DNA from 2 places in the Rheinheimera sp. UJ51 genome. Region 2 is predicted to be linked to the other one. Evidence: predicted binding sites of a transcription regulator. Region 2 holds the regulator's gene; the other holds the start of a gene.
What was found. The regulator FliA, encoded in region 2, starts transcription of late flagellar genes. The targets are predictions, from matches to a motif close to GCTAAAGTTNNNNNNNNNNCNGCCGATA.
Positions count from the first base shown of each region.

Region 1: the regulator FliA is predicted to act here: its motif matches at 8,168-8,195, upstream of pomA (flagellar motor protein PomA).

Region 1 covers NZ_JAJHOG010000003.1:47,936-59,217, forward strand. Annotated here, with positions in the region: gene ribE (6,7-dimethyl-8-ribityllumazine synthase) at 1-13, shown strand, start outside; gene nusB (transcription antitermination factor NusB) at 26-439, shown strand; gene thiL (thiamine-phosphate kinase) at 439-1,437, shown strand; gene LMJ53_RS04280 (phosphatidylglycerophosphatase A) at 1,434-1,925, shown strand; gene LMJ53_RS04285 (two-component regulator propeller domain-containing protein) at 1,969-4,992, shown strand; gene dxs (1-deoxy-D-xylulose-5-phosphate synthase) at 5,048-6,916, opposite strand; gene ispA ((2E,6E)-farnesyl diphosphate synthase) at 6,931-7,818, opposite strand; gene xseB (exodeoxyribonuclease VII small subunit) at 7,821-8,063, opposite strand; gene pomA (flagellar motor protein PomA) at 8,275-9,045, shown strand; gene LMJ53_RS04310 (flagellar motor protein MotB) at 9,042-9,992, shown strand; gene thiI (tRNA uracil 4-sulfurtransferase ThiI) at 10,077-11,282, shown strand, end outside.
Region 2 covers NZ_JAJHOG010000001.1:378,305-389,586, reverse strand. Annotated here, with positions in the region: gene fliQ (flagellar biosynthesis protein FliQ) at 1-207, shown strand, start outside; gene fliR (flagellar biosynthetic protein FliR) at 219-980, shown strand; gene flhB (flagellar biosynthesis protein FlhB) at 990-2,120, shown strand; gene flhA (flagellar biosynthesis protein FlhA) at 2,258-4,366, shown strand; gene flhF (flagellar biosynthesis protein FlhF) at 4,376-5,800, shown strand; gene LMJ53_RS01720 (MinD/ParA family protein) at 5,841-6,659, shown strand; gene LMJ53_RS01715 (RNA polymerase sigma factor FliA) at 6,707-7,387, shown strand; gene cheY (chemotaxis response regulator CheY) at 7,430-7,813, shown strand; gene LMJ53_RS01705 (protein phosphatase CheZ) at 7,840-8,592, shown strand; gene LMJ53_RS01700 (chemotaxis protein CheA) at 8,608-10,755, shown strand; gene LMJ53_RS01695 (protein-glutamate methylesterase/protein-glutamine glutaminase) at 10,767-11,282, shown strand, end outside.

The DNA.
Region 1 (11,282 bases), on a different contig from region 2:
TGCACAGCTGTAACAGGAAGCACAGATGAAACCTAACGTCCGTCGTCAATCTCGCTCACTTGCTGTTCAAGGCATTTATAGCTGGCAAGTTAGCCATAACCCGATAGCTGACATTGAGCAGCAATTGTTATTGGAAAATAATGTTAAACATATCGATGTTGCGTATTTCCAAGACATTTTACGCGGTGTGGTATTACACCATTCCAAATTAGACGAAGCGATTAAACCGTATCTCGAGCGCCCGTTCGAAGATATCGACTTGGTCGAAAAAGCGGTATTACGTGTTTCAGCCTATGAACTGAAGTACCGTTTAGATGTCCCCTATAAAGTGATCATCAATGAAGCTATTGAATTAGCTAAAGCCTTTGCGGCTGATGATAGTCATAAGTTTGTGAACAGTATCCTGGACAAAGCGGTCAAGGTATTGCGTCCAAATTAATGGAGAAGCCGACGTCAGTCGGCTTTTTATACGCTATGGGTGAATTTGATTTAATCGCGCGATATTTCTCGAATATCGGCGTGAAGCGCACTGATGTCAGTATTGGTGTCGGTGACGATGGTGCGGTGTTACAGGTGCGTGATGGTTACGACATCGTTGTTACAACGGATACCATGGTCGCGGGGACTCACTTTTTTCCTGATGTTGATCCGCGTGCACTTGGTCATAAATTAGTGGCTGTCAATGTGAGCGATCTAGCCGCGATGGGGGCAGAGCCAACATGGTTATCGTTGGCGATGACGTTACCCTCGGCAGATGAAAGCTGGTTAGCGCAATTTGCTGCCGGTTTGCATGAAACCGCCGAATACTATAATTGCCAATTGATAGGGGGGGACACCACACGTGGCCCACTCAGTTTCAGTATGATGGCTAAAGGCCAAGTACCGCGTGGTAAAGCCATTACCCGTGCCGGTGCTAAAGTGGGTGATTATATTTATGTCACGGGTACACTGGGCGATGCAGCTTTGGGCTTAAAGTTGGTGCAAGGACAATGCGAGATCAGTAAAAAGCATCAAGGCCATGTGTTACAGCGTTTTCATTATCCCTCTCCTCGGGTTGCTTTAGGTCAGGCGCTGCGCAATACCGCCAGTAGCGCAATGGATATCTCTGATGGCTTAGCCGGTGATTTACCGCATATCTTACGTCGCTCGGTAGTAGGGGCTTATGTTGATATTCAACGTTTACCCATGTCACAAGCGTTGAAAGATAGCTGTACAGCAGAAGAAGCCATGCAACTGGCGTTATCGGGTGGTGAAGATTACGAGTTACTCTTTACCGTGCCAGAGAATCGCCGCGGCTCACTTGATGTGCTACTGTCGCCTTATGGCGTGCCAATCACCTGTATTGGCCGGATCACTGGGGCGGTGGGTAAACTGGAATTAAAAGCCGGTGAACAGCCTTATGCGTACCAACATCAGGGGTTTCAACATTTTCTATGACAACAGCAAACAGCAAAGCCCGATTTCAGCTGGGTAAATGGCAACATTTTTTAGCCCTGGGTTTTGGCAGTGGTTTAGCACCAAAAGCACCGGGTACCTTTGGTACTTTGGCGGCACTGCCGTTGGTTTGGTTACTTAGCCTTGCCGGTCAACCTTGGTTATTGCTATTTATCGTTTTAGGAACTTTACTGGGTATTTATGTTTGTGGCAAAGCGGCAGCCGATGTGGGTGAACATGATCATGGCGCCATTGTTTGGGATGAAATTATCGGTTTTGCTCTAACGATGCTCTTTGTGCCGATAAGCTGGCAAAGCATGTTGCTGGGCTTTATCTTGTTTCGGCTGTTCGATATTTTAAAACCTTGGCCTATCAGCTGGTTTGATCGCAGGGTACACGGTGGTTTCGGTATTATGCTGGATGATTTGCTAGCCGCGTTACCTGCTTTAGCCATCTTGCATCTATTGGTGTACCTGTCATGGTTAAACTAAGGGCTGTCACCACACCGTAATCACTATCACCAAGGAGGGCTGCATGTCTCGTTTTCTGTTCATCATCTTTGTTTTGATGTGTCAGAGCGCTTTGGCGGCCCCACCTTCCGTGTATGACTATGATCTGAAGCACTGGACCAGTGCCGAAGGCTTATCAAGCAATTCTGTTCGAGCGATCACGCAAGATAAACTTGGCTATATCTGGCTTGGTACTCTGTATGGTTTAAACCGTTTTGACGGCCAACATTTTGAAGTATTTAGTAATGAAACCCATCCGAAATTAGCCAGTAATGCGATTACCCGTTTACTGACTGACAGTGACGGTAAAATATGGATCGGTACCAAAGCGGGTTTGTCAGTGTTGGATCCTGCCACTCTAGAATTACAACGCTTACCGATTTACAGTGAAGTGACTTCGCTGCTTGAAGTGGCGCCAGGCGAGATTTGGGTCGCCGCTGATCAATTATTTAGTGTGCAGCAAGATAAGGTACGCCGGGTCGAGCAAGTCAAAGCGGTGGTCAGTCAATTAGCCCAAACCAGTGAGCAGATCTGGGTGATGGCCAGCGATTATTTGCATCAGCGTGCGGCTGACGGCAGTTGGCAGCAATTCGCCTTGCCACTTGCATTAGCACAAAACCCCGTATACGACTTAGCATGGACCGATAACGGTTTACATATTGCCAGTGAAAACGGTTTATATCAGTTACAAAGCGACGGTGAGATTACCGCGCAGCTACTGCCTGACGACACCATGGCACCGGTATACCGCTTGTTACAAGATAATACGGGCGCGCAATGGCTTTCTTCTTATCGTAAACTATTTTTTCAATATCCCGGACAAGCTTGGCAAACGGTTACGGTTGCCGAACTTGGCAGTTCACCTTGGTTTAGCCGGGTGTTTCAAGATAAAGAGCATAATATTTGGCTAACCAGTTTTAGCGATGGCATTTTTATGGTCAATCGCAGTCAAATTCGTCGGTTAGTCCCCGGCAGCGATCCCATTATTCGCAGTGTCTCACTTACACCTCAAGGTAAGCTGTTATTAGCCAGTCAAAGCGAAGTGGGCTATTTAGACATGGCTGAACGTTTTCAGCCCTTGATCGCTGCCGAACAATTGCAAGGGCAAACGGTACATGATCTCTATTGGCCTGGCCCTGAGCAGCTATGGCTGGGGTTGGAACGCGGTTTATATCAATATGATGTGAAAACGGCCCAGCTCAGCGTGTTATTTCCTCAGTTGCAAGGCCAAGCCGTTAGGGTGGTAAAACCGGCGGAACAGGGCGGCATTTGGATCGGTAGTCTTAATGGTTTATATCATGCACAAGATAACGTTTTAACCTTACTTCCCTTTAACGCCGAATTAGAATCTAAACAGATCACCACTTTAAGTCAGCATAAAGGCCAAGTGTTGTTTGGCAGCAGTCGTGGTTTATACCGTTGGCAAAATGCACAATTAACTCGTTTAGGCATCGGCAGTGCCCTTTATAACGCTTATATTTTAGCGACATCAGTGTTACCCGATGGCACTGTGCTGGTGAGCACTTTAGATGATGGTGTGTATATTCAAAGACCCAATAACGCGTGGTTACATTTGCACAGCGGTAATGGTTTATTACATGGCCCTGCCTTAAGTTTTTATTTTCACCAGCAGTCGGGTTGGCTCTGGTTGAGCACGCATAAAGGGATCTTTCGTTTACGCGTCGACAGTTTGCCGCAAGCGGCCGATGAGGGGTTTCGTTTAGAAGAAGTGCTATCGCCCTACGATAGGCAGATGGGCTCGTTAACCAGCCGTTGTTGTAACGGTGCCGGCCAGTCTAAAGTGGCGTTCTGGCAGCAACAGCTATGGTATCCAACATTACGCGGTTTGGTTGCGGTACCTGAACAATTAGATAGTACTACCCCCAAGACATTAAGACCCATTTTGAAGAAAATCAGTGCTCAGCAAAGTTATCCGCTGTCGGGTCAACAACTGCGGCAAGTTCTGGAACGGCAAGAGCGCAATCTAACCATCAGTTATTCAGCGCTTGAATATACTCGGCCTGATAGTGTGATTTTTCGTTATCAGTTAATGGGCTTTGATCAGCAGTGGCATGAAGTGGTCGATCGGCGCGAAGCGGTCTATACCAACCTGCCACCTGGCAACTTTACCTTTAAATTACAGGTAAGGTATAACTATCAACATTGGTTGGATGCCCAAGAAACGCAAATTCAATTGGTGATCCCGCGCCGCTTTGATGAAACCTTGGTGTATCGCTTGCTGTGGCTCTGTTTGTTATTGTGTTTGTTTTATGGCTTATTTTGGCTTTATCGGCAAAATAACTTACATAAACAGGAACAATTAACCAGTTTGGTGCGTCAACGAACCCAAGAATTAGAAAACACCAATCAAAAGCTGAATGAATTGAACGAGCAACTCAGTCAATTAACGCATCGTGACACTACCACCGGCTTACGTAATAAACGCTTTATGTTTGAGCAGCTGCCTAAAGATATCGAGCATTTTCAGCGCAATCGTCAAGCGTTAACCGAGCAGGGTAAAACCATTGCTTTGTTGTTGCTTGAACCTGATCATTATCAGCAAATTCTTTTAAAGTATGGCGTTAGCACTGCGGATAGTTTGTTACAACAATTAAGCTCGTTATTAAGTCGAGAAACACGCGGCTCAGATTATGTGGTGCGTTTTGTTGATGCACGTTTTGTGGTGGTGTTTCGTGATATCGCGCAAGAGTTGGTGGCATCTTATAGTTGTCGGTTGCTAGAACAGATTGCGGCCAGTCATTTTACGCTGCCCGATGGTGAAGTGATTAATCCAACCGCGTCTGGCGGTTATGCACTTTATCCGTTACCTTTACTCGGTGGCCAGTTGTTGAATTGGGAAAGCTCAATGCAATTAGCCGAGCAGGCATTACTGCAGTTAAAAGCTCAAGGTTTAAGCGCGGTGGTGGGCAGTTTGGCTTTTGCCAGTCAATTAGATGCGTTTGAATTTGAAGAGAGTGTTGATTTACCGTTGCAGATTAATCGCTTGTTAGCTGAAGGGTTGATTTGGTTAGAGCAGCATCGGCTTTAGCAAGGCTTTTGCAAAGACGACACCCACGTTTTGGGTGTCGTTTGTCTAGCGCTGACTACTCTTCTTTTAATAAACGCTGCGCTTGTGCCAAAATACCGGCACTGTCTAAGCCTAATTCTTGATAAATCTCTTGTTGCGTACCGTGTTTAATAAACTCATCTGGTAAGCCTAAGTTGAGGATCTGGCCTTGATAATGTAGCTGCACCAAGTACTCATTTACCGCAGAGCCGGCACCGCCCATAATGGCGTTATCTTCAACAGTCATCACGTAGCTGTGATCCACAGCTAATTGCTGTAACAGTGCAGTATCTAATGGCTTAACAAAGCGCATATCAACTAAGGTGGCGCCAAGCGCTGTGGCCGCTTGCTCACAGGCGCCAAGCAGTGGACCAAAGGCCAAGATAGCCAATTTTTTACCGCGCTGTACCACTTTTGCTTTACCCAGTGGTAATAACTCCATCGTTGTTGCGGCCGCTTGATTGTTACCGCTACCTCGTGGATAGCGAACGGCGGCCACCCCGTTATGTTGATAGCCGGTATAAAGCATTTGCCGGCATTCATTTTCATTGGATGGCACCATAATGGTGATATTGGGAATGCAGCGTAAAAAGCTGATATCAAAAGCACCTTGGTGAGTTGGGCCGTCAGCGCCTACAATGCCCGCGCGGTCAATGGCGAACAACACATCTAATTGTTGCAGCGCCACATCGTGGATCAGTTGATCGTAACCGCGTTGTAAAAAGCTCGAGTAAATAGCCACTACTGGTTTTAAGCCCTCAATAGCCATGCCTGCGGCCAGCGTCACCGCATGTTGCTCGGCGATGGCGACATCAAAATAGCGCTTAGGGAAGCGTTTTGAAAACGCCACTAAGTCAGAACCTTCTCGCATGGCAGGGGTAATACCTTGGAGCCGCTCATCTTGCTCTGCCATATCGCAGATCCACTGGCCAAATACATTGGAAAAGGTTGGTGCACTGGCTTTTTTAGCCGGTTGCGTTTTAGCCGCGGGATCAAATTTTGCGACCGCATGATAACCAATCGGATCGGCTTCGGCAGGGGCATAGCCCTTACCTTTTTTCGTGACGATATGCAGTAGCTGAGGGCCTTTAAGCTGGCGCATATTGCGAATGGTATCGACCAAGCCCAATACATCGTGACCATCAATTGGGCCGATATAATTAAAGCCAAGCTCTTCAAAGAAGGTACCGGGTGTTACCATGCCTTTAAAGTGTTCTTCAGCGCGGCTGGCTAACTGATGTAATGGTGGCATGTTGCTGAGGATTTTTTTGCCGCCCTCACGCAAGCTAGTATAAAAACTGCCCGATAAAATGCGGGCAAAGTATTGGTTTAACGCGCCAACGTTCTCTGAAATAGACATTTCATTGTCATTTAAGATCACTAGCATGTCCGGTTTAATTTCACCTGCGTGGTTTAAGGCTTCAAATGCCATACCTGCTGTAATGGCGCCATCGCCTATAACCGCTACAACTTTGCGTTGATTCTTAGCTTGTTGTGCTGCCACAGCCATGCCTAAGGCTGCGCTGATGGAAGTACTGGAGTGACCTACCGATAACACGTCATAGACACTTTCTTCCCGATATGGAAAAGGGTGTAGGCCTTCTTTTTGGCGGATAGTATGCATTTGATGACGACGACCCGTGAGGATCTTGTGTGGGTATGCCTGATGACCTACATCCCAGATCACCCGATCAAAAGGCGTGTTGTAAACATAGTGCAGGGCAACAGTCAGTTCGACGGCACCTAAACCTGAGGCAAAATGACCACTACTTTGGCTAACGGTTTTTAATAAAAACTGCCGCAGTTCATGGCTCAGTTGGGGTAAGGTTTCCTGAGGTAATTGCCGAAGCTCATCGGGCAAATTAGCCTGAGTTAACAGTGGATATTCCGTCATATCAATTTGCATAACAAATGCCTATGTTAAAACTTTCTGGCAATAATATAGTGGGCAAAGCGTGCAAGCTCAGCCGTATCGTAGGGTAGCCGTTCGAGTGCGGCAAGGGCTTCTTGATAAAGTTGTGCCGCTTTATCTTTGGCACCGGCAAGCCCCAGTAAGGCCGGATACGTAGCTTTGTTGGCTTTAAGATCAGAACCCTGTGTTTTTCCTAAAGTGGCCGTGTCGCTTTCAATGTCCAGAATATCGTCCTGCACTTGAAAGGCCAAACCCAGCGCACTGGCAAACTTTAACAAATCCAGCAGGATCTGTTCATCTTCTACCGGGCTGGCGTAATAGGCTAGTTTAACTGTGCTTTCAATTAATGCACCCGTTTTTAAACGATGCATTAACTCTAATTTCTCTAAAGTGATTTTTTGATTGGTTTGTGCCAAGTCTATCGCTTGGCCGGCACACATGCCGGTGGCACCCGCTGCTTGTGCCAGCGTTTTCACCATTAACACCTGCCGACGCGGGCAAACCTGTTGGTAATCATGACTGCTCAATAGCTCAAAAGCAAAAGCTTGCAGTGCATCTCCGGCTAAAATCGCCGTGGCTTCATTATACGCTTTATGGCAAGTAGGTTTGCCGCGGCGCAAATCGTCGTTATCCATGGCCGGCAAGTCGTCATGAATTAATGAATAACTGTGGATCGCTTCAATGGCCACTGCTGGGGCATCGAGATCAGCCAGTTTGGCACCTAACATTTGACCTAGGCTATAAACCAGAAAAGGTCGAACCCGTTTGCCACCCAGCAATAAACTGTAAGCCATGGCGTCATGCAACAAAAAGTTCGTTGGAACTGTTGTGGTAAGCGCCTGTTGCAGTTGTTGTTCCACCCGCTGCTGAAATAGCGATAGACTGGTTGGGGCCAAGGTTAGTCTCCTGTTTGCGGCTCAAACGGCTGCAGAGGTTCAGGTTGTTGTTGCAACAAAATCTGGACTTTTTGTTCCGCAGCGTGCAGTTGCTGCTGACTGTGTTTGACCAAACTGATCCCACGCTCAAATTGGCCTAAGGCTTGCTCTAACGACAGCTCACCCTGTTCCAATTGTTGGACGATGTGTTCGAGTTCTTGGATGGATTGTTCAAATTGGCCTGGGTCTGCAGATTTTTTACTCATATTATTCCCCAAAAAAACTGTGCGCAACCTTATCGTAGCAGGCTATTATGGTCAATGAAATTGCGTATAGTAACGACTAAATTGGTATTCTTTGCTGATTTATTGCTTAATGATTCAGAGTTAAGGTCGATAACTAGTTTGCAGCTGATATAAAATAACTAAAATCAAGATTCAAAAGCCAGCCCCGGCACTGTTTTGGAAGGAGTAGGATGTGGATTTAGCGACCCTAATCGGATTGATTGGCGCAATTGGCTTTATTGTAATGGCGATGTTTATCAGCAGTAGCGGTGACGTCGGCATGTTTGGTGATTTGGTCTCGGTGCTCATTGTATTTGGTGGCTCGGTATTTGTTGTACTGTCTAAATTTACGTTGGCACAATTTCTCGGTGCGGGTAAAGCCGTGGCAAAAGCCTTTATGTTTAAAATTGAATCACCAGAAGAGCTGATTGAAACCGCTGTGCAATTAGGTGGTGCCGCCCGTCAAGGTGGTTTTTTAGCCCTAGAGGAGGCTGAAATTCCCAATGGCTTTATGCAAAAAGGCATTAATATGCTGGTGGATGGTCATGACGCTGATGTTGTGCGAGCTACCATGCAAAAGGATATTTCGTTAACCGAAAAGCGCCATGAAACGGCTATTGCCATTTTTCGTAGTCTGGGTGACGTCGCACCGGCCATGGGGATGATCGGTACCTTGATTGGTTTGGTGGCGATGTTATCTAACATGGATGATCCTAAAGCCATCGGCCCGGCGATGGCGGTGGCACTGTTAACGACGTTATATGGCGCCTTTGTCGCCAACGTTATTGCCATTCCGTTGGCCGACAAATTAGCGATCCGCAACCAGCAAGAAAAACTGAACAATATGTTGATCTTAGATGCGGTATTAGGCATTCAAGATGGGCAGAATCCAAAGGTTATTGAAGGGATTTTACGTAACTATTTAGCGCAAAATAAACGCGAAGTAGCAGGAGAGGCGGCATGAGTGACGAAGAAGAATGCAAATGCCCACCGCCTGGGTTACCCGCTTACATGGGAACCTTTGCTGATTTAATGGCGCTTTTGATGTGCTTCTTCGTGTTGTTATTAGCCTTTTCTGAAATGGACGTGTTGAAGTTTAAACAAATTGCCGGCTCTATGAAGTTTGCCTTTGGTGTGCAAAATAAAATTGAAGTGGATGATATCCCGAAGGGAACCAGTGTTATTGCCATGGAGTTTCGCCCTGGGCGGCCTGATCCCACGCCAATTGAAACGATCCAGCAGCAAACCATGGAAATGACCCAGCAAGTCATTGAATTTCAAGCGGGTGAAGAAGACTCTGCCGGCGGGCGCCAAGATCAACGCGATGATCAAACCGGTGGTCAATCGGCATTAAATGCTGAGGACCAAGAGGCCGCCGATGCCAAAGCGGCCGCTGCCGCAGAAGCCGCCCAAGAGCAGGTTAATGAAACGGTGAAGAAGCTAGCTGAAGAGCTGGAGCAACAAATCGTTGACGGCGCAGTGGAGTTAGAATCATTGGGGCAGCAAATCATTATTCGTATCCGCGAAAATGGCTCTTTCCCGTCAGGCTCTTCTTTTTTACAGCCGCGTTTTATCCCGATAGTGCGGCAAATTGGGGTGATGCTCAATGATATTCCCGGTGAAATCACCGTCAGTGGGCATACTGATGATTTTCAGGTGGGTGATGAGTTACATGCCAACAATTGGGATTTATCGGCTAAGCGAGCCGTTTCAGTGGCCACTGCTTTAATTGCTGCGCCGGGTTTTGATCGAAACCGCATTGTCGTGGTAGGGCATGCTGATACTCGCCCCTTGATGCCAAATAATAGTGAGCTAAATCGTCGGCGTAACCGGCGTGTCGAAATCTCGATCATGCAGGGCAAGCCTAAGGTGTCTGAACCGATCAGTTTTGAACCGGCAACGAATCCTTAAGTCAGCAAACGCCTAATCGCTTGATTAGGCGTTTTTGTTACGCTTAGTTATAATGCGCAACATTGTTAGCTAAATGCGCCCATCATGCTCGAATTTATTATTAAGTTGCATCCTGAAATCGCCATCAAAAGTAAGTCGGTGCGCAAGCGTCAAACGTTGCTGGTGGAGCAGAATCTCAGAACCTTACTAAAACATCTGCCGCATAAAGTGAAAGTCACCGGTTATTTTGACCACCTAACAGTCACTAGCCAATACGAGACGAGCGCTTGGCGCCAAGAATTAATTACCCGTTTAAAATGTATTCCCGGTATTGTTACCTTTGCTCAGATGCAAACGCGCCAGTTCACTGATTTAGCCGATCTTTTTCAGCAAGTTGCGGCGGTTTATCAAGCTCAAATTGTCAACAAAAGCTTTTGTGTTAGGGTGAGACGCCAAGGGGAACATGAATTTAGTTCACTCGACGCCGAGCGTTATATTGGTGGCGGCTTAAACCAATTAGTAAGTAGCGCGCGAGTGCAATTAAAGCAGCCTGACTTAGAGATTAAATTAGAGATTAAACAGCAGCAATTTTTACTGGTCACCGAGAGCTTTTCAGGCATGGGCGGCTTACCGATCCCATCGCAATCGGATGCCTTGTCGTTGATCTCGGGCGGCTTTGATTCGGCTGTTGCCAGTTATTTAATGATCCGCAAGGGTTTACGCACGCATTATCTGTTCTTTAATTTAGGCGGTGCAGCACATGAGAACGGTGTGCGCGAAATCGCCTTTTATCTATGGAAAACCTATGCGGCCTCGCATCGGGTGAAGTTTGTCAGTGTCGACTTTGCCCCCGTTGTCGCAGATATTTTGGAACATGTACCCACGGGTTTAATGGGGGTCGTTTTAAAACGCCTGATGATGCAGGTAGCCAGTGCTATGGCTGAAAAGCTTGGGATCTCGGCAGTGGTCACCGGTGAGAGTATTGGCCAGGTTGCAAGTCAAACTCTGGCTAACTTGGCCGTGATCGATCAAGCGAGCCCCAGCTTAGTTTTACGGCCGCTTATTAATCATGACAAACAAGATATTGTGGATTTAGCACGACAAATTGGTGTGGCCGAGTTGGCGGGAAGTATGCCGGAATATTGTGGCGTGATTTCACAAAATCCGACGGTGAATGCCATCCTCAGCGAGGTTATCACAGCCGAAGCACAGCTCGATCCGCGCAGGATAAATCAAGCCATTGAGCAAGCTAAAATCCTCGATATTCGAACCGTTGAATATCAAGCAGAACAACAAGCGGGTGTTATCGCT
Region 2 (11,282 bases):
AGTGCCATCATTTTGCCGTCATTGTTTGTCGGTTTAATTGTGGCGATCTTCCAAGCAGCGACCTCGATAAACGAACAAACGTTAAGTTTTTTACCGCGTTTAATTGTCACTTTATTAGCGTTGATGTTCGGCGGGCATTGGTTGGTAAGGGTGATCATGGAATATACCGTCGACTTATATCAAAGCATTCCAACGGTAGTTGGCTAATGGAAATTTTGATGGCAACGCTGTTACAAGCTATTGCTGATTTTCTGCTGCCGCTGTGCCGAGTCACTGGCATGTTAATGATTATGGCTGGCTTGGGCGTACGCACTATCCCCACGCGGATCAAAACCGGTTTAGTGGTGATGATCACGCTAGTGATGATGCCAATGTTGCCAAAAACGGTTTACCCAGAGTTAATTTCTTTTGCCATGGTATTAGAAGTGCTGTTGCAAATCACCATTGGCTTTGCCCTTGGTTTTATTTCGTTGATGTTTATTAATACCTTTGTGTTGGCGGGGCAATTACTGGCCACGCAAACCGGTTTAGCCTTTGCCTCAATGGCCGATCCGGCCAGCGGCATGACGGTACCGGCTATCGGTCAGTTTTATCTGATTTTAGCCACCTTGTTATTTTTTGTGTTCGATGGCCATCTGATTATGATCCAGATGTTAGTGTTTAGCTTCGATACCTTGCCAATTAACGGTCAATGGTGGGATGTGACGCACTACTGGACCATTATTGAGTTTGGCGGTTGGATGTTTGCCACTTCGCTGGCAATTGCCTTAGCACCGATTGTCGCCATGCTGATGGTCAATTTATCGTTTGGCATTATGACCCGTGCTGCACCGCAACTGAATATCTTCTCAATTGGTTTCCCTGTGACCATGCTGTCAGGCTTGCTGATTTTATGGTTAACGCTCGATACCTTTTTATTCCATTACGATAAACAGTGGCAGCATGTAATTGATTACAGCTGTCGGCTGATTAGTTGCTAGGAGGCTGACATGGCAGAAGATTCCGGCGCAGAAAAAACCGAACAGCCCACGCCCAAGAAGCTGCAAGACGCAGCAGAAAAGGGCCAAATCGCCCGCTCAAAAGACCTTGGCACGGCTTTTGTGCTAATTGGCAGCGCCGCAGCATTATTGGTGTTTGGCAAGATGTTAGCGATGGCAGTACTCACCATTGGCCAGCGTATGTTAAGGCTGGATGAAAAAGATATTTTTGAAACGAATTCGATGTTTACGGCGTGGGGAGAGGCGGGTGGTGAGCTGATCGCGCCTTTAATGGGCATGTTTACGTTGATCCTTATTGCCGCGTTTTTAGGTAATACCTTATTAGGGGGCTTTAACCTGAGTTGGCAAGCTGCAGGCCCCAAAGCCAGTAAAATGGACCCGATGAAAGGTTTAAATCGCATGTTCGGCTTACAAGCGCTGGTCGAGCTGGGTAAAAGCTTCTTAAAAGTGGCCGTGGTGGTGGGGGTTGCTTTTTTCTTATTAAAGCTGTTTTTTATGGATATTATGGCGTTATCGCTGATGAGCGAACCCAATAATATTGAATCGGCGTTGTATTTTTTAGGTTGGTTATTTTTAGGGCTCTGTGCCAGTACCTCACTAATTGCCTTAGTTGATGCGCCTTATCAAAAGTGGAATCATGTGCGGCAACTAAAAATGTCGCTGCAAGAAATTAAAGACGAGCATAAAAACTCGGAAGGTAGCCCAGAGATCAAGGCGCGGATCCGTCGCACACAAATGCAGATGTCGATGAAGCGGATGATGCAGCAAGTCCCCACTGCGGATGTTATCGTTACCAACCCAACGCACTATGCGGTAGCGCTGAAGTATGATCAAGGCAAGTTCCGCGCACCGGTGGTGGTTGCCAAGGGCGTCGATGATATCGCCATGCATATTCGAAAAATTGCCAATGGTCATAAAATCCCAGTGATTGAATCCCCGGCGCTAGCCCGTTCGATTTATTACACCACCAAACTTGATCACCCGATCCCCGAACAATTGTTCGCGGCTGTAGCGCAAGTGCTCGCTTATGTCTTCCAATTACGGATGTATCGCAAAGGCAAGGGCAGTCGGCCGAAAAACCTCGCCAAAGAGCTACCCATCCCTGATGAATTTAAACACTAAACACGAATGACCGCAGCGTGCCGAGAAGTATCGGCACGGTTTTATCGCCCATTTAGCCGCTTTTCAATAACCTCACCTGATACTGGAACGTTTATTGCTTTAGCCTGTTGTTCCGTCATTAAATTGTCAGGTTATCCATGCAGTTGAGCCAGCTTCTCAGTAAATTTGATCGATCCCAGCTTCAACACCTTAAGGGTGTCGGCACGCCAATCTTAATTTTGGCGGCATTGGCAATGGTGGTATTACCGTTGCCACCTTTTATGCTGGATGTCTTATTCTCTTTTAATATCGCGCTGGCGCTGGTGGTGTTGCTGGTCACCATCTATACCAAACGGCCGTTAGATTTCGGTATTTTTCCCAGTGTGATCTTAATTGCGACCATCTTACGTTTAGCGCTTAACGTGGCCAGTACCCGTGTGGTGTTGCTGGAAGGGCATAACGGTGGCGATGCCGCTGGTAAAGTCATTGAAGCCTTTGGCTCAGTCGTGATCGGCGGTAACTATGCCGTGGGTATCGTGGTCTTCCTGATCTTAATTATTATCAACTTTGTGGTGGTGACCAAAGGTGCCGGTCGTATCGCTGAAGTGTCTGCGCGTTTTACCTTAGATGCGATGCCTGGTAAGCAAATGGCCATTGATGCCGATTTAAATGCCGGTTTAATTACCCAAGAAGAGGCCAAAGCACGCCGTGAAGATGTCACCAACGAAGCCGACTTTTATGGCTCGATGGACGGTGCCAGTAAATTCGTAAAAGGTGATGCTATCGCCGGTATCGTTATTTTGGTGATCAACCTGATTGGTGGCTTGTTTATCGGCATGATGCAGCACGATCTGAGCTTTGGCGATGCAATGGAAATTTATACTTTGCTGACCATTGGTGATGGCTTGGTCGCGCAGATCCCGGGTTTATTGTTATCGATTGGTACTGCCATTATCGTCACCCGTCAAAACAAAGAAGGCGATCTGGGCAAGCAAATGACCAGTCAGTTGGGCGATAACACCCATGTGTTGTTTGTGGCCGCTGGCGTAATGACGTTAATGGGCATTGTGCCCGGCATGCCACACTTCTCATTCTTATCCTTAGCAGCGTTATTGGGCGGCGTAGCCTGGTATATCAAAAAACTGGCCACCGAAAAAGCAACTGCCTTGCAACCGCGTGCAGCCACGGCTGGCCAACCTAAGCCTGAAGCACAAACCGTGAAAGAGATCGGTTGGGACGATGTGCATGGCGTTGATACCATTGGTTTAGAGGTGGGTTATCGTTTGATCCCCTTGGTGGATAAAGCCCAGGGCGGCGAGTTGTTAAATCGGATTAAAGGCGTACGTAAAAAGCTATCACAAGAGTTGGGCTTTTTGGTGCCGCCAGTCCATATTCGCGACAACCTTGATTTAGAGCCGAACAGCTATCGGGTGGCCTTAATGGGCGTAACCAATGGTGAGGGTGAATTACGCCACGATAATGAGTTAGCCATTAACCCAGGCCAAGTGTTTGGTACGGTAAAAGGTATTGCCACCAAAGATCCGGCATTTGGCTTGGATGCGGTGTGGATCAGTAAAGATCAGCGTGAACATGCCCAAACACTGGGTTATACCGTGGTCGATGCGGCCACCGTTGTTGCCACGCATCTTAGCCAAATTTTAACGAACCATGCCGCCAGTTTATTAGGCCATGAGGAAGTACAGAATTTGTTAGATATGCTGGCCAAGCACTCACCGAAGCTAGTGGAAGGCTTAGTCCCTGAAACACTGCCACTGACAACCGTAGTCAAAGTGTTGCAAAACTTATTACACGAGGGCGTGCCAATTCGTGATATGCGCACTATTGTACAAACTTTGGTGGAATATGGCGCGAAAAGTCAGGATGTCGATGTGTTAACCGCCGCCTGTCGTATTTCCTTGCGCCGGCTTATTGTGCAAGAAGTGGTGGGCAGTAAACCTGAGATCCCGGTGATTACTTTTGCGCCAGAGCTTGAACAAATGTTGCATCAATCCATGCAAGCGGCAGGCAACGATGGCGCAGGTATTGAACCCGGTTTAGCGGATCGTATTCAGCAGTCATTACAAGAAGCGCATCAGAACCAAGAATTGACCGGTGAAAGTGCCATTATGCTGACGTCAGGAATTTTACGCTCAGTCATGGCACGATTCGTGAAATACACTATTCCAGGACTACGAGTGTTGTCATATCAAGAGATCCCCGATGACAAACAAATTCGAATCGTTAGTGTAATCGGTCAGCAGAACTAGGAGTAACTCATGAAAATTAAACGCTTTGTTGCCAAAGATATGCGCAGCGCCCTGGCAGAAGTCAAAGAGTTCCTCGGCGCCGATGCAATTATTTTATCCAACAAGAAAGTCGCTGGCGGTGTTGAAATTGTTGCTGCGATTGATGCAGAAGCCCCGGCGGCAACACCGCGCCAAGCCTCGCCAGCACAGGCTTCTAGCACTGCAGAAACGGTAGCAAGTGCCAGTGCACGCGCTGAACCACGCTTTAGTGTCAGTGTTGATGACGAGCCAGAAGCGGATCCCGCTGATTCATTACGCGCCTTGCTAGCCAGACAAATGATTAAGCAACAAGGTCGTGAGCCGCAAGCACCCGCTGCGCCATTAACTAAGCAAAAGGTTGCTGAGCCCGCGTTACAAAAAGCCCCACAATTTGAACGTCAAAATTCTGGCAATACCCAAGCTCAGCCGGCACAGTGGCAAGAAATTAGTCAAGCCCAGCAAGCCCAAGCAAAATTAATGCAGCAACAGTTCGCACAAATGCAAACTGAGATGCTGTCGATGCGCCAATTATTGCAGCATCAAGTCTCGGGTTTAATGTGGCAAGATTTAGCTCGGCGCGAGCCCGTGCGGGCACTGGTGATTGAAAATTTGCAACAGATGGGTTTGTCTGAACCAATCGCTGATCAGTTAGCCTGTTTTATGCCAGATGATTTAAATGCCGCCGATGCATGGGATACTGCGCTAGAATTACTGACAGGGCAGTTAAATACTACTAACGATGATATTTTGCGCCGAGGTGGTGTTATTGCTTTGGTCGGCCCAACTGGCGTCGGGAAAACCACCACAGTGGCCAAGCTTGCCGCGGGTTTTGCTAAACGACATGGCGTTGATCAAGTGGCTTTAATTACCACCGATTGTTTTCGGATCGGTGCTTTTGAACAACTGGCGACATTTGGCCGCATTATCGGTTGCCCAGTTAAACAGGCGAAAGATAGCGAAGAGCTGGCGATATTGTTGAATCAGCTGCAACAGCGTAAACTGGTTTTAATTGATACTGCCGGCATGAGCCAACGTGATGTGCGTTTAGCCGAGAAACTTGCGTCATTGGTTCATAATTCTCGTGTTAAAATAAAAAGTTATCTGGTATTGTCAGCCACAGCGCAGGCGCGCGTGATGCAAGAAAGTGTGCAACAATTTAAACGCATTGGCTTATCAGGTTGTATTTTCACCAAATTGGATGAATGTTTAAGTTTAGGTGAAGTGATCAATGTGGCATTACAAAATGCCTTGCCGGTCAGTTACCTAACACATGGTCAACGCGTGCCAGAAGATATTCGCATTGCTGACGCGGCCGATTTAGTAAAAGAAGCGGAACAGTTACGTCAGCAACACAGTGGTAACCGCCATCAATGGTATCAAGACGACACAACGCAGGTAGCAGCTGCATATGCCTAAAGATGTATTAGCCGATGATCAAGCCAGTGGCCTTAGAAAAATGAAGAAACAGATGGTAAAAGTGATTTCCATAACCGGCGGTAAAGGTGGCGTGGGTAAAACCAACGTCACATTGAATCTGGCTATGGCGCTGGCCCAGCTGGGGAAAAAGGTTTTAGTACTCGATGCCGATCTCGGTTTAGCCAATTGCGACGTGATGTTGGGCTTGCGCGTCGATAAAAATTTATCCCATGTCCTTGCTGGATCGGCTACCTTAGACGATATTTTGGTAGAGGGGCCTTACGGTATCAAAATTGTACCTGCCACCTCCGGTAGTCAAAATATGACGGAGCTTTCTCCGGTAGAACATGCTAGTTTAATTCGTGCCTTCAGTGAATTACACACGCCGATTGATGTGTTATTAGTTGACACTGCTGCGGGTATCTCCGATATGGTGCTCAGTTTCTCTCGTGCCTCGCAAGATGTATTAATGGTCGTATGTGATGAACCCTCTTCCATTACCGATGCTTATGCTTTAATGAAGATATTAAGTCGCGACCACGGCGTCGATAAATTTAAAATTGTAGCCAATATGGTGCGCAGCCTCAAAGAAGGCCAAGAATTATTTGCTAAACTGACACGTGTTACCGATCGATTTCTTGATGTCAGTTTAGAATTAGTGGCCACCGTGCCACAGGATGAAAACGTGCGCAAAGCTGCGCGCAAACAGAAAGCTTTTATTGAAGCCTTCCCAACAACACCGGCGAGCATGGCAATTAAAACCTTAGCGCTTAAAGCCGTGAAATGGCCGTTGCCAGGCAGTGCATCTGGGCATCTGGAGTTTTTTCTGGAGCAATTAGTACAGCCACAGTCTGATTAGGGGGATCTGTGAACAGTAAGCTTGCCGCTTATGGTGGCGTAGACCACATGCAACAGTTAGTGGAGCGACAAGCTCCGCTGGTCAAACGTATTGCCTATTACTTATTGGCCCGTTTGCCGGCCAGTGTGCAAGTCGATGACTTAATTCAATCTGGCATGATCGGCTTAATTGAAGCGGCGAAAAATTTCGATGGTAGCAAAGGGGCGAGTTTTGAAACCTTTGCTGGCATTCGTATTCGCGGCGCCATGTTAGACGAAATTCGTCGAGGCGATTGGACGCCGCGTTCGGTGCATCGTAATTCCCGTTTAATTGCCGATACCATCGCCGAGCTAGAAGCTGAGTTGGGCCGCGACGTAAAAGATTATGAAGTTGCAGAAAAACTTGCTATATCATTAGATGAATATCATCATATGCTTAGTGATGTTAGCTCGGGTCGTATTATTGGTATTGAAGACCTCGGCATTTCAGAAGACGTGTTGGTCACTGCTGATGACAGCGATACCGACCAGTTATATCAGCATCAAGCTAACAGCGCCTTTAACGATGCACTTGCTAAAACCATCAACAGTTTACCAGAGCGAGAAGCGTTAGTGCTGTCGCTGTATTATAATGAAGAACTAAACTTAAAAGAGATCGGGGCGGTGCTGGATGTCAGCGAGTCTCGTATCAGTCAGATTCATAGTCAGGCATTGGTGCGTTTAAAAGGCCGAATGCAGGCTTGGTTGTAATGCATCCATATTATCGGGATGACTTTCTCTTCGGAGGGGACTTTGAATAAAAACATGAAAATTCTTGTGGTAGATGATTTTTCTACTATGAGACGCATCATCAAAAACCTGTTGCGCGATCTAGGCTTTACCAATATTTCAGAAGCAGATGATGGCAGCACGGCCTTACCTATGTTACAAGGCGGAGATTTTGACTTCGTGGTCACCGATTGGAATATGCCGGGTATGCAGGGTATCGATTTGCTAAGAGCAATTCGTGCCGATGCTAAGCTCAAACACATTCCGGTGATGATGGTAACGGCTGAAGCTAAAAAAGAACAAATCATCGCGGCAGCACAAGCTGGCGTAAATGGTTATATCGTCAAACCTTTTACTGCTGCAACCTTACAGGAAAAGCTGGCGAAAGTATTTGAGCGGATCGGGTAAACCGTTTCTTGCCAAGGAGTAAAGCCATGCCTGCGACTACGGTCCCATTAATTACGCTTGAACAAGCAAAAGAACTGGTTCAGCTGCTGGAGATTGGCGAGCAAGAAGTTGCTAATCAACTGGTCCAACAGCTGGGTACGCCTGGCTCGTCCGAGCTATTTGCTGAGGTCGGAAAAATTACCCGGCAACTGCACGATTCCTTAAAAAACTTCCAAATTGATCCTGCACTAAGCAATATCCTGCAAGAAGATATTCCTGATGCGAAAAAGCGTTTAAACCATGTTATTGATATGACAGAGCAAGCCGCTAACCGCACCATGGATGCCGTTGAGTCTTGTTTACCGATTGCCGATGAGATCACTAAACAACTTGGGCAATTAATGCCGCAATGGCAAAAATTGATGCAGCGCGATTTGCCCTTAGCTGAATTTAAAGTGCTTTGTCATGATATTGATGGTTTTTTACAAAAGACCTCGAGCGAATCATTACGTCTAAACAGCTTGTTAACTGACGTCTTGATGGCGCAAGATTTTCAAGATCTTACTGGGCAGATTCTTCGCCGCGTGATTGAATTGGTGCGAGAAGTTGAAGAAAGCCTCATCGGTCTTGTTACTGCTTTTGGTAAATCCAGTTCGCAATTTCTGGAACAACAACCCGTAAAAAGTAAAACTAAAACGTTGGTTGCTGCCGAAGGCCCGATTATTGATGCCGCTGAGCGTGCAGATGTAGTAAATGGTCAGGACGATGTCGACGACTTACTGTCTAGCTTAGGGTTTTAACTGAGGTGTCTGCAGATGAGCTTTGATATGGACGAAGATATTCTTCAGGATTTTCTGGTAGAAGCCGGTGAAATTTTGGAGTTGCTGCAAGAACAGTTAGTTGAGTTAGAAAATAACCCAGATGACGCGCCGCTACTTAATGCGATTTTCCGTGGTTTTCATACGGTTAAAGGCGGCGCCGGTTTTTTATCGCTAACCGAATTAGTTGATGTCTGCCATGGTGCAGAAAACGTATTTGATATTTTACGTACAGGCAAGCGCTCGGTAACGCCAGAATTAATGGACGTGATCTTGCAAGCGCTTGATTCGGTCAACAGCATGTTTACCGAAGTTAAAGCGCGCCAACCGTTAACGCCAGCGGCGGCTGATTTATTATCGGCACTCCATCACTACAGTGAACCTGCCGCTGTAGATCCGGTCGCAGAGGCACCCGCAGTGCCAGCGCCGCCAGCCGCAACGGCTCAAGCGGCTGCCGAAATTGAAGATGCGGGTGATATCGACAGTATTTCTGAAGCCGAATTCGAGAGTATGCTTGATGAGCTGCACGGTAGCGGTGCTCCTGGTCGTGATAGTGCGCCTACCGCAACAAGCAGTGCTGAGCTTGGCGCTGATATGTCTGATGACATTACCGATGACGAATTTGAAAACCTGCTAGACCAGTTACATGGTAAAGGCAGTTTTAACACCGACACGCCAGCCAAAGCCCCTGCAGAAGCTGAACCCGTCAAGCCAAAAGCCGCCGCGCCAAAAGATGACGAAATCACCGACGACGAATTTGAAGCCTTATTAGATCAATTGCATGGCAAAGGCAAAGCACCAGTAACACCGCCAGCGGCTAAAACCACTGAGCGTCCGGCTGCGCCTACACCGGTAACCACAGCGCAAACGCCTGCCGCAACGGCTGCGCCAGTTGTGGCGACGCCAGCGGATAAAGGCGCACCGCCGGCTGCACCTGCCGCTGAAACAACGGTACGAGTCGATACTAAACGCCTAGATCAAATTATGAATATGGTTGGCGAGTTAGTGTTGGTGCGCAATCGTTTGGTGAGCTTATCGAGTTCAACGCAAAACGAAGAAATGACTAAGGCGATTGCCAACCTTGACGTGGTCACTGCGGATATTCAAGGCGCGGTGATGAAAACGCGCATGCAGCCCATTAAGAAAGTATTCGGCCGTTTCCCTCGCGTCGTGCGTGATTTAGCGCGCTCTTTGAAAAAAGATATCGATCTGATCCTTGAAGGTGAAGAAACCGATTTAGATAAAAACTTGGTGGAAGCCTTAGCCGATCCGTTAGTGCATTTGGTGCGCAACTCGGTTGACCACGGTATTGAAATGCCTGATGTTCGTGCAGCTGCAGGTAAGGCTCGGACCGGTATTGTGAAATTAGCGGCGACCCAAGCCGGGGATCATATTCTGTTGACCATTCAAGATGATGGCGCCGGTATGGATCCAGAGAAACTCAAAGGCATTGCCATTAAACGCGGTGTTATTGATACCGATGCGGCCGCTAGAATGTCGGATACCGATGCCTTTAATTTGATTTTTGCCCCCGGCTTTTCAACTAAAGAGCAGATTTCGGATATATCGGGTCGCGGTGTCGGCATGGATGTGGTGAAAACCAAGATCACTCAACTGAACGGTACCGTGCATATTAGTTCGAAATTGGGTGAAGGCACCACGTTAGAAATCAAGGTGCCGTTAACTTTAGCTATTTTGCCAACCTTAATGGTGGTAGTAGGCAAACAAACCTTCGCTTTACCTTTAGCCGGTGTCAATGAAATCTTCCATCTGGATCTGGCGAAAACCAATATTGTCGATGGCCAGTTAACCATCGTGGTGCGCAACAGAGCCATTCCCTTGTTTTACCTCGAGCATTGGTTGGTCAAAGGCTCTGATAAAAAGTTACGCCGCGAACAAGGTCATGTCGTGATCGTGCAAATCGGCCAGCAGCAAGTGGGTTTTGTGGTTGATCAACTGATTGGCCAAGAAGAAGTGGTGATCAAAGCGCTAGATGCGTTATTACAAGGTACACCCGGCATGGCCGGCGCTACCATAACTTCCGATGGCGGTATCGCCTTGATTTTAGACGTGCCAAACCTGCTTAAGCATTACGCTAAAAAATCAAAAATAAAATTCGAGCGCTTTAAAACGCTACGTGGGTAAGTGAGTATTGCATGGCTATTAGGGTATTAATCGTTGATGACTCGAGTTTTTTCCGCCGTCGGTTAACCGAAATGTTATCGGCTGATCCTGAGTTAGAGGTGATTGATACCGCCAATAATGGGCAGGAAGCCATAGAGAAAGCATTAGCGTTAAAACCCGATGTGATCACCATGGATATCGAGATGCCGGTATTAGACGGCATTTCTGCGGTTCGCGAAATACTGAAAACCCAGCGCATTCCTATTTTAATGTTTTCCTCGCTGACACATGATGGCGCTAAAGCGACCTTAGATGCGCTGGAAGCGGGGGCTGTCGATTTCTTACCGAAAAAATTTGAAGATATTGCCCGCGATAAGCAAGAAGCTATCGATGTGTTACGCGATCGCGTTAAAGCGGTTGCAAGACGTCGACCCTTAGGTCGCAGTACTTTTGCACACTCTCCGCTAGCAAAAGCCGCTATGCCCACCACGCGCACTGCCGATGTCACGACACGGCCATTGGCTGATGCCAGTCGCACCCTCGGGGCA